Regions from separate parts of the Photobacterium swingsii genome, predicted to be linked through region 1. Evidence: riboswitches for the same ligand, from Rfam matches in the RefSeq annotation. Region 1 holds a riboswitch; the other holds the start of a gene.
The links. Region 1 has a riboswitch for fluoride ahead of OCU77_RS23590 (iron-sulfur cluster assembly scaffold protein). Riboswitches for the same ligand answer to the same signal wherever they lie in the genome.

Region 1 (4,429 bases):
GAGCTCGCCGACAATGCGTTTACCTAATTCGATTTGCCCCGGTGAGGAAGGCATGATCCCTGCTGCGCCCGCTTTTTGATTTGTGGTTGTGTTTATTGTTGTGTAGCCAAGAAAGCGTTGTTTAATATCCATAATACATCTCGATTTATGTGGCAAAAAACCAATATATCCATACATAAAGTAAGATTATTAATGTGTGTTATTCATGCGTATTTACAGATGAATGAATAAAAATAATACAGGCCTGCAAAGTGTGATTCAATCCGCATAAAAGCGCTAGGTAATTGTTATGATTCCAATTTCGGGTAATTAGTTCTTACTGACGATCTTGTTGGTACTAATGGGGGCAGCAGTATTTCACTTCGGATTGCTCGGTATTAACAGCAAGTGATGAATAAGCCTATTAATAAAAAGCTCACACCATAAAAAGCCCAGCGAATAAGCTGGGCTAAAAGTATGACAGCGTTTAATGAACTTAATGGTGCAGCTGCTGATCAACTGCCACCGCCAATGCAACGGTTGCACCCACCATAGGGTTATTGCCCATGCCGATGAAACCCATCATAGCAACGTGGGCTGGCACGGATGAACTACCGGCAAATTGGGCATCGGCGTGCATGCGTCCCATGGTGTCAGTAAGGCCGTATGAAGCAGGGCCTGCGCCGACGTTATCTGGGTGTAACGTTCGGCCTGTACCACCGCCTGATGCGACAGAGAAATATGGTTTTTGTTGGGTGGTGCGTTCTGATTTGTAGATCCCTGCAACAGGGTGTTGGAAACGGGTTGGGTTAGTCGAGTTACCCGTAATGCTGACATCTACTTGTTCACGGTGCATGATAGCCACCCCTTCGCGGACATCGTCAGCACCGTAGCAAAGAATGTCACCACGTAATTCATTAGAGAAACGACGGCGGCTTACTTCGATTAATTCCCCCGTATCGTAATTAAATTCGGTGCGCACATAGGTAAAGCCATTAATGCGTGAGATCAGGTAAGCGGCATCTTTACCTAAACCGTTTAAGATCACTTTCAGTGGTGTTGTTCTTGCGCGGTTAGCGTTCATTGCGATTTTTATCGCCCCTTCCGCCGCCGCGAAAGACTCATGACCGGCTAAGAAGGCAAAGCATTGAGTGTCTTCATTTAATAGGCGTGCCGCAAGTGCGCCATGACCTAAGCCGACTTTTCTCTGTGCAGCCACGCTACCGGTTTTACAAAAGGCTTGTAGCCCTTCGCCAATGGCGTTAGCCGCCGCTTCTGCGTTAGCTGCTTGGCGATATAACGCCAAGGCAGTACCGAGAGTGTAAGCATCACAGGCGTTATCAAAAGCAATGGGTTGGGTGTCCAATACGGTATCTTGTGGCGCAATTCCAAACGTTAGACAGTATTGTTTTGCTTCTTCTAACGATGACATGTTCATTTCTTGTAGGTATTGGTTAACTTGTGAATTCATGATGCAGCCCTCGTTATGCGTTGCGTGGATTGATGGTGGTTACGGCGTCGTTGAAGCGTCCATAAACGCCTGTTGCGTCAGCCATGGCCTCTTCGGCTGGCACGCCTTTTTCAACACTTGCCATCATTTTTCCGAGGTTAAGATATTGGTAACCAATCACTTCATTATTGTCGTCGAGTGCCAGTTTCGTTACATAGCCTTCGGCGAGTTCCATATAACGCACCCCTTTAGCGGAAGTGGCGTAACTGGTGCCGACTTGGCTTCGTTGGGTTTTTCCTAAATCTTCCAGTGCTGCGCCAATTTCTAAGCCGTCTTCAGAGAAGGCAGATTGGCTGCGACCATAAACAAGCTGTAAGAAAATTTCGCGCATGGCAACATTGATAGCATCACAGACAAGGTCGGTATTGAGCGCTTCAAGCAGGGTTTTGCCCGTCAGAATTTCTGCGGCCATTGAAGCAGAGTGGGTCATGCCCGAGCAGCCAATGGTCTCGATGAGTGCTTCTTCGATGATGCCCTTTTTGATATTAAGGGTGAGCTTAGCCGCACCTTGCTGCGGGGCGCATGTGCCCACGCCATGGCTTAAGCCTGAAATGGCAATAACGTCTGTTGGACGGATCATGCGGCCTTCAACAGGGATAGGCGCAGAGGGGTGTAAATCGCCACGCTGAACGGGGCACATAGATTGGATTTCAGTAGAGTATTGCATGGCGTTTTCCTTTAAATGTTAGGAAAACAAGTGTGTTGGCGTGTTATATCCCTACAGAAAAATAGTATCAATTTGAACAAGCCACGGATCGAATACTAACGATAAAAGCAATATAAAATCGATTCAAAATAATTGTCATCAGTGGTGCTAATAACAATAATTTTGATTAAGCGATAAGTGCTTTAATCCGTTACATGGATCACATGTTTGTGCAGATTGATATGAGCCACATCCGTCGCTCACCAACAGTTACACCTGTTTTCTTTTCTGTAGGAGTCATCAGCCACATGGCGGTTGTTACCAGCTCCGTCGTAACGGTATTGGTTGAGTAGGTGGAACCCCATCACCTTTGCTAAACATGCTACTGCCAAAACATGATGTGCTGCAATCGTCTTTTTAGACGCCTTTTCTCTATAAAACGGCTTCTTTAGTATGAAATGAGCATAAAAACGTGAGGAGTGTCATGCGGTTGGTTAGGGGAAAGGGAAGATGAACAATCACGACGGTTCGTTTTGTTGTGTCACTAAACCATGGGCAGAGTATGGTTATTATTGGTTATAAGACACAAGACAAGCAATGGCTTGCTAGCTTGATTAATGATACGGGGAAATATAAGCCCCGATTAATAAATAATAATCAAGTTGGCTAGAGGGTAGTATTAATGAATACTCCTAAACTGATCGCGATGGCTGTCGTCCTGACATCCGTCGTGGCTTGTGATGATGATAGTGTCGAAGACGAAAGTGCTAATCCTGTTGTTTCTGCGACAACGGAGGACACGAATGTTCCTCCAGAGCAACAGCCTGAAACACCACCTGATGATGGTTCCGATAGCGGCGGAGTAACGCCTCCGCCTTCAGGTGGTAGTGATCCTACTCCACCAGATGGAGGTTCAGGCGGAGGTTCAGGTGATGGTGACTCGGGTGACGGTGGTGGCTCGGGAGGGGAAGACGACCCTGTTCCAGAGCCAGAGCCAGAGCCAGAGCCAGAGCCAGAGCCAAGGGTGGATATTGATGGTTTACCTATGCCCGATTTGACGCAATCGGGAGACTTCGAAGCCTATGTTGATGGTCAACCCCAGTACTACACCCGTATCTCGGCGAGTTTTGGTAATGTGGCTGGCCAAGACAACACCCCGTTTGATAATCGAATAAAAAATGCAGGCGCCAACTTAGGCCGTGTGCTTTTTTATGATAAGCGACTCTCATTAAACAACACCGTTGCCTGTGCGTCTTGTCATCAGCAAGAACATGGCTTTTCAGATCCGAACGTTTTTAGTGATGGTTTCGATGGCGGGAAAACAGGCCGTCATTCCATGAGCTTATCCAATGCTGCGTATTATTCGCCTAGAAGTTTCTTTTGGGATGAACGAGCTAATACGTTGGAAGATCAAGTGCTGATGCCTATTCAAGACAGTGTCGAAATGGGGATGAATTTACTCGATCTTGAAGTGAAGTTAGGGCTAACCAGTTTTTATGCGCCTTTGTTTGATGCCGCATTTGGCGATGAGGCGATCACCAGTGATCGTATCTCTAAAGCATTAGCGCAATTTATTCGTGCAATGGTGAGCTACCAATCTAAGTATGATCAGGCATTCACAGTGGGTACATGGAATGCGCCTAAATTTGAAGAGGTTTTTACGGAACAAGAAATGCTCGGGCTTCGCTTATTCTCTGGTGTGCCAGGCGATCGTAATGATTCGCTAGGGTGTGATACTTGTCATCATACTTCGGCTCATACTGCGGATCAGGCGCATAACAATGGCCTTGATGGTAATAATGCACCCGACCAAGGGGCAGGTAATGGCTTCTTTAAAGTGCCTTCGTTACGCAATATCGCAGCCAGTCCCCCTTATATGCATGATGGTCGTCTTGCTACTTTGATGGATGTGGTGGAGTTTTATAATAGCGGCGTACAGGCACACCGCAATTTAGCGCCAGCCTTACGACGAAATGGCAGTCAGTCAGGGCCTCCCGTACGTTTTAATTTGAGCCAAGAAGAGAAAGAAGCCTTGGTCGCGTTTATGGAAACGTTAACTGATGAGACGTTGTTAACGCTCCCTATATTCAGCGATCCGTTTGAGGAATAATCTTACTCATCCTGCTGGCAATAAAAACAGTTTCCCTGCTTGCCGAGTCGATTACCGACTCGGCTTTTTTTCGTGAGTTATGTTAAGACGCTTCGTACGTAGAATGTCATGCTCCACTTGATTAGTGCGGGTTTACATCCTTAGGCTTTAGGTTAAGACATAGCAGCATGGCACAGCTGTGCTT
Region 2 (4,429 bases), on a different replicon from region 1:
AATGGAGCTGAGTAACGCATGCCCCCTCTTTCGCACGACGAATACGTGCTCGCTCACCAAAACGAAGCTCATCTAAGCTGTCATCAGCAAGGCGCTCTTTAGAGTAAGCGGAACTCAGATCATCAAGCAGCTCGGTGTCATTACGTTCAGTAATCCAAACCTCTCGCACCTTTGGTAATCCCGCGTAGATATCAATATCTTGCTCAGGATCGGTGTAGAAACCTGAAGTGTCGTAAACACGAATCGCTTCATTAGGCTCTAAGATAGGCTGATCTTTAGTACCACCCACTAAGCTATCGGCCAGTGCAATTTCTCGCATGGGTACTTGGATATCAGGGCGGCTACCTTCAACATAGACCTTCTGGGAGTTAGGGTATGGTTGGGCAGTAAGTGAATCTATAAATTGTTTAGCTTCCAGTCTCGCTTGTTTGCGAATCGACATAGCAAAATCCTTACGGTTCCATGGTTGGGATATTTGCTTGGCGGATTGGTGCATAAACAAGAGGCGTACACGTAGGGTGTGCAGCATCATCTGATAGCTTAACAGCGACGAAAAGATATATTAGTGCCGTTAAACAGAAGATTTTCTCTTGTTCCCTTCGCAGGTATTAGCCTGATCAGGTTCTACGGATCCCGCAATGCGGTCTCAGCCAAATGGCACTCCGACAAGTTTCAGCAAGGAGTATAGGGAAGGGAAGAAAGCGCAGCAAGGGCGAAACCAATAAATCTGGTCTAAGCAGTACAAAAAAGAAAGGCTGCCAAAGCAGCCTTATCCATTATTTTGAAAATTTCTTTACCAGCGCTTTCAATAGCGATGAATGCGTTTCTCTCAACTCACCGAGCTTATGAGTAATTTTCGGTGCACCTTCATCATCAAAAAGTTTTGGTACAGCAACACGTTGCGATGAGTAGATCCCAGTATGACCACTAAAGTAATATGCGGTATAGCAAGCAATAGCGAAATACAACATATGGTCAGCACCAAACAACTCCACGCCCATAATGGTACAAGCCAAAGGTGTATTCGTCGCTGCGGCAAAAACAGCTAAAAAGCCCAATGCTGCAAATAAATCAACAGGCGCTCCCATTACCCAAGCCATGGTGTTACCTAATGTCGCACCGACAAAAAAGAGCGGAGTGACTTCTCCCCCTTTGTATCCTGCCGCTAAGGTAATTGCCGTTAGTAATAATTTTAGAGCCCAGCTATACCATTCAGCCCCACCGTCGGTGAAGGCACTCAATATACTGACACCGCCTTCACGCGTACTGTAAACACCTAACCCGATATAATCATAGTTACCAATCCAATGTGTTATTCCAATCACCATCAAGCCACCCGTGACTACAATGACGTAAGGGTTTTTTAATGTAGCTTTGAAAATATCTTTAAATGCATGGGTTAACTCACCAAATAAATAACCCGCTAAGCCAAAAGCAATAGACGCAAAGACTATCTTCACCATCAGCCAAACATCGACTTTTAGCACATGATCGAAGATCGTAATATTTTCGAGGAAATCAATACGGTAATGCGTATGATGCGCACCTAAAGCCGTACATACAAGATCCGCCAGAATGGCAGCAAATAAGGCAGGAATAATCGCGTCATAACGCAAGCGACCAATAGCTAAGACTTCCAACGCAAAGATAGCGCCGGTTAGCGGAGTTCCAAATACGGCGCCAAACCCCGCAGCAACCCCCGCGATTAATATGAGCCGAGTATCCGCCTCGTTAAGTTTAAAAACACGCGCTAACCAGTGGGTTGTTGCGCCACCAATTTGCACCGCTGTACCTTCACGGCCCGCCGAACCACCAAACAAGTGTGTAATTACCGTCGTAATTAATACCAATGGTCCCATGCGAGTGGGAATACCAGCACCAGGTTGATGTATCTCATCCATGATCAGATTATTGCCGCCCTCTGAGTTTTTACCCAGATTTCGATAGCAATAGACAATCACAATACCTGCGAGAGGTAACAAATAAATCAGCCATGGGTTATCAACACGTATCGTTGTCGCTGTGCTTAGGATCCATAAAAAGAACGCATTCAACGAGCCGACCAAAATAGCGACAGGTGTAATAAGAAGAGTCCAGCGAACAATCTGGATCAGTATTTTGGGGTTTGCACTTAGAGGATGAGCCATACTGTCTCTATTTATCTCTTAAATGAATTTCTAAGGATAGACAATATGATAGACAAATACCCCACCATAGATAGATCTATCCTAACTATAGTAGGAGTCATTATCTCAGTGTGAGCGGTTAAAGGTGGAACTCCATCACCCGTGATCGGCTAGATAAGCCATCAGCAAGCAAATCCTACCCTTACACAGAAAAAATAACAAGATGAAAACCAGCTTTCCAGTTCCAGTATTTCTGCTCACGCCATAAAGATGGCAGGGGTGGAGAGAGCCAAACACCCAACACGCGCTGATTGTCGGTAGCGGTGAATCCGCTACACCAGAAACGAAAAAGGCTCCAGCATTTCTGCTAGAGCCTTAAAGATGGCAGGGGTGGAGAGAGCCGAACGCCCAACACGCGCTGATTGTCGGTAGCGGTGAATCCGCTGCTTGAACACTAAACACCAGAAACGAAAAAGGCTCCAGCATTTCTGCTAGCGCCTTAAAGATGGCAGGGGTAGAGAGAGCCGAACGCCCAACATGCGCTGATTGTCGGTAGCGGTGAATCCGCTGCTTGAACACTAAACACCAGAAACGAAAAAGGCTCCAGCATTTCTGCTAGAGCCTTAAAGATGGCAGGGGTGGAGAGATTCGAACTCCCAACACGCGGATTTGGAATCCGCTGCTCTGCCAATTGGAGCTACACCCCTATTAGTTATTTTAAAGACTTAACTCTGTCTGAATAAGTGGCGGAGCGGACGGGACTCGAACCCGCGACCCCCGGCGTGACAGGCCGGTATTCTAACCAACTGAACTACCGCTCCACACGGTGATAAACAGTCAACTGTCTATCCGATACACGTCGTTCAATACGTATATCTAAATTTGAAGCCTGGCGATGACCTACTCTCACATGGGGAGACCCCACACTACCATCGGCGCTATTACGTTTCACTACTGAGTTCGGCATGGGATCAGGTGGGTCCATAATGCTATGGTCGCCAAGCAAATTCGGGTTATTTACCGCCATCAGGCGATAAATACAATCTGGGAAAATCTAACTAGCGTTTACAATTTCGTTCAAACACGTCATTCAAGTGCTCATGGAGTCCGTAAAACCCCTTGGGTGTTGTATGGTTAAGCCTCACGGGCAATTAGTACAGGTTAGCTCAATGCCTCGCAGCACTTACACACCCTGCCTATCAACGTCGTAGTCTTCGACAACCCTTTAGAGACCTTAAAGGTCTAGAGATGACTCATCTTGAGGCTCGCTTCGCGCTTAGATGCTTTCAGCGCTTATCGATTCCGAACGTAGCTACCGGGCAATGCGATTGGCATCACAACCCGAACACCAGCGGTTCGTCCACTCCGGTCCTCTCGTACTAGGAGCAGCCCCTCTCAATCATCTAACGCCCACGGCAGATAGGGACCGAACTGTCTCACGACGTTCTAAACCCAGCTCGCGTACCACTTTAAATGGCGAACAGCCATACCCTTGGGACCGACTTCAGCCCCAGGATGTGATGAGCCGACATCGAGGTGCCAAACACCGCCGTCGATATGAACTCTTGGGCGGTATCAGCCTGTTATCCCCGGAGTACCTTTTATCCGTTGAGCGATGGCCCTTCCATTCAGAACCACCGGATCACTATGACCTGCTTTCGCACCTGCTCGAATTGTCATTCTCGCAGTCAAGCGGGCTTATGCCATTGCACTAACCTCACGATGTCCGACCGTGATTAGCCCACCTTCGTGCTCCTCCGTTACTCTTTGGGAGGAGACCGCCCCAGTCAAACTACCCACCAGGCACTGTCCGCACCCCCGATAAGGGGGCGACGTTAGAACATCAAGCATACAAGGGTGGTATTTCAAGATTGCCTCCACCCCATCTAGCGACGAGGTTTCAAAGGCTCCCACCTATCCTACACATGTAGGGTCAATGTTCAGTGCCAAGCTGTAGTAAAGGTTCACGGGGTCTTTCCGTCTAGCCGCGGGTACACAGCATCTTCACTGCGATTTCAATTTCACTGAGTCTCGGGTGGAGACAGCGTGGCCATCATTACGCCATTCGTGCAGGTCGGAACTTACCCGACAAGGAATTTCGCTACCTTAGGACCGTTATAGTTACGGCCGCCGTTTACCGGGGCTTCGATCAAGAGCTTCGACCGAAGTCTAACCCCATCAATTAACCTTCCGGCACCGGGCAGGCGTCACACCGTATACGTCATCTTTCGATTTTGCACAGTGCTGTGTTTTTAATAAACAGTTGCAGCCACCTGGTATCTGCGACTCCCTACAGCTTAGAG

Region 2: linked by a shared signal. The riboswitch ahead of OCU77_RS16975 (voltage-gated chloride channel family protein) and the one ahead of OCU77_RS23590 (iron-sulfur cluster assembly scaffold protein) in region 1 are both predicted to bind fluoride.

Annotation. Positions count from the first base shown of each region.
Region 1 is NZ_AP024853.1:1,438,162-1,442,590, forward strand. It holds gene pepT (peptidase T) at 1-132, opposite strand, end outside; gene OCU77_RS23585 (GGGtGRT protein) at 476-1,450, opposite strand; gene OCU77_RS23590 (iron-sulfur cluster assembly scaffold protein) at 1,464-2,156, opposite strand; fluoride riboswitch at 2,420-2,513, opposite strand; gene OCU77_RS23595 (cytochrome-c peroxidase) at 2,818-4,245, shown strand; gene OCU77_RS23600 (alpha-amylase family protein) at 4,367-4,429, opposite strand, start outside.
Region 2 is NZ_AP024852.1:3,732,333-3,736,761, forward strand. It holds gene thiC (phosphomethylpyrimidine synthase ThiC) at 1-442, opposite strand, end outside; TPP riboswitch at 578-675, opposite strand; gene OCU77_RS16975 (voltage-gated chloride channel family protein) at 777-2,147, opposite strand; fluoride riboswitch at 2,232-2,296, opposite strand; tRNA gene OCU77_RS16980 (tRNA-Trp) at 2,757-2,833, opposite strand; tRNA gene OCU77_RS16985 (tRNA-Asp) at 2,871-2,947, opposite strand; rRNA gene rrf (5S ribosomal RNA) at 3,014-3,129, opposite strand; rRNA gene OCU77_RS16995 (23S ribosomal RNA) at 3,257-4,429, opposite strand, start outside.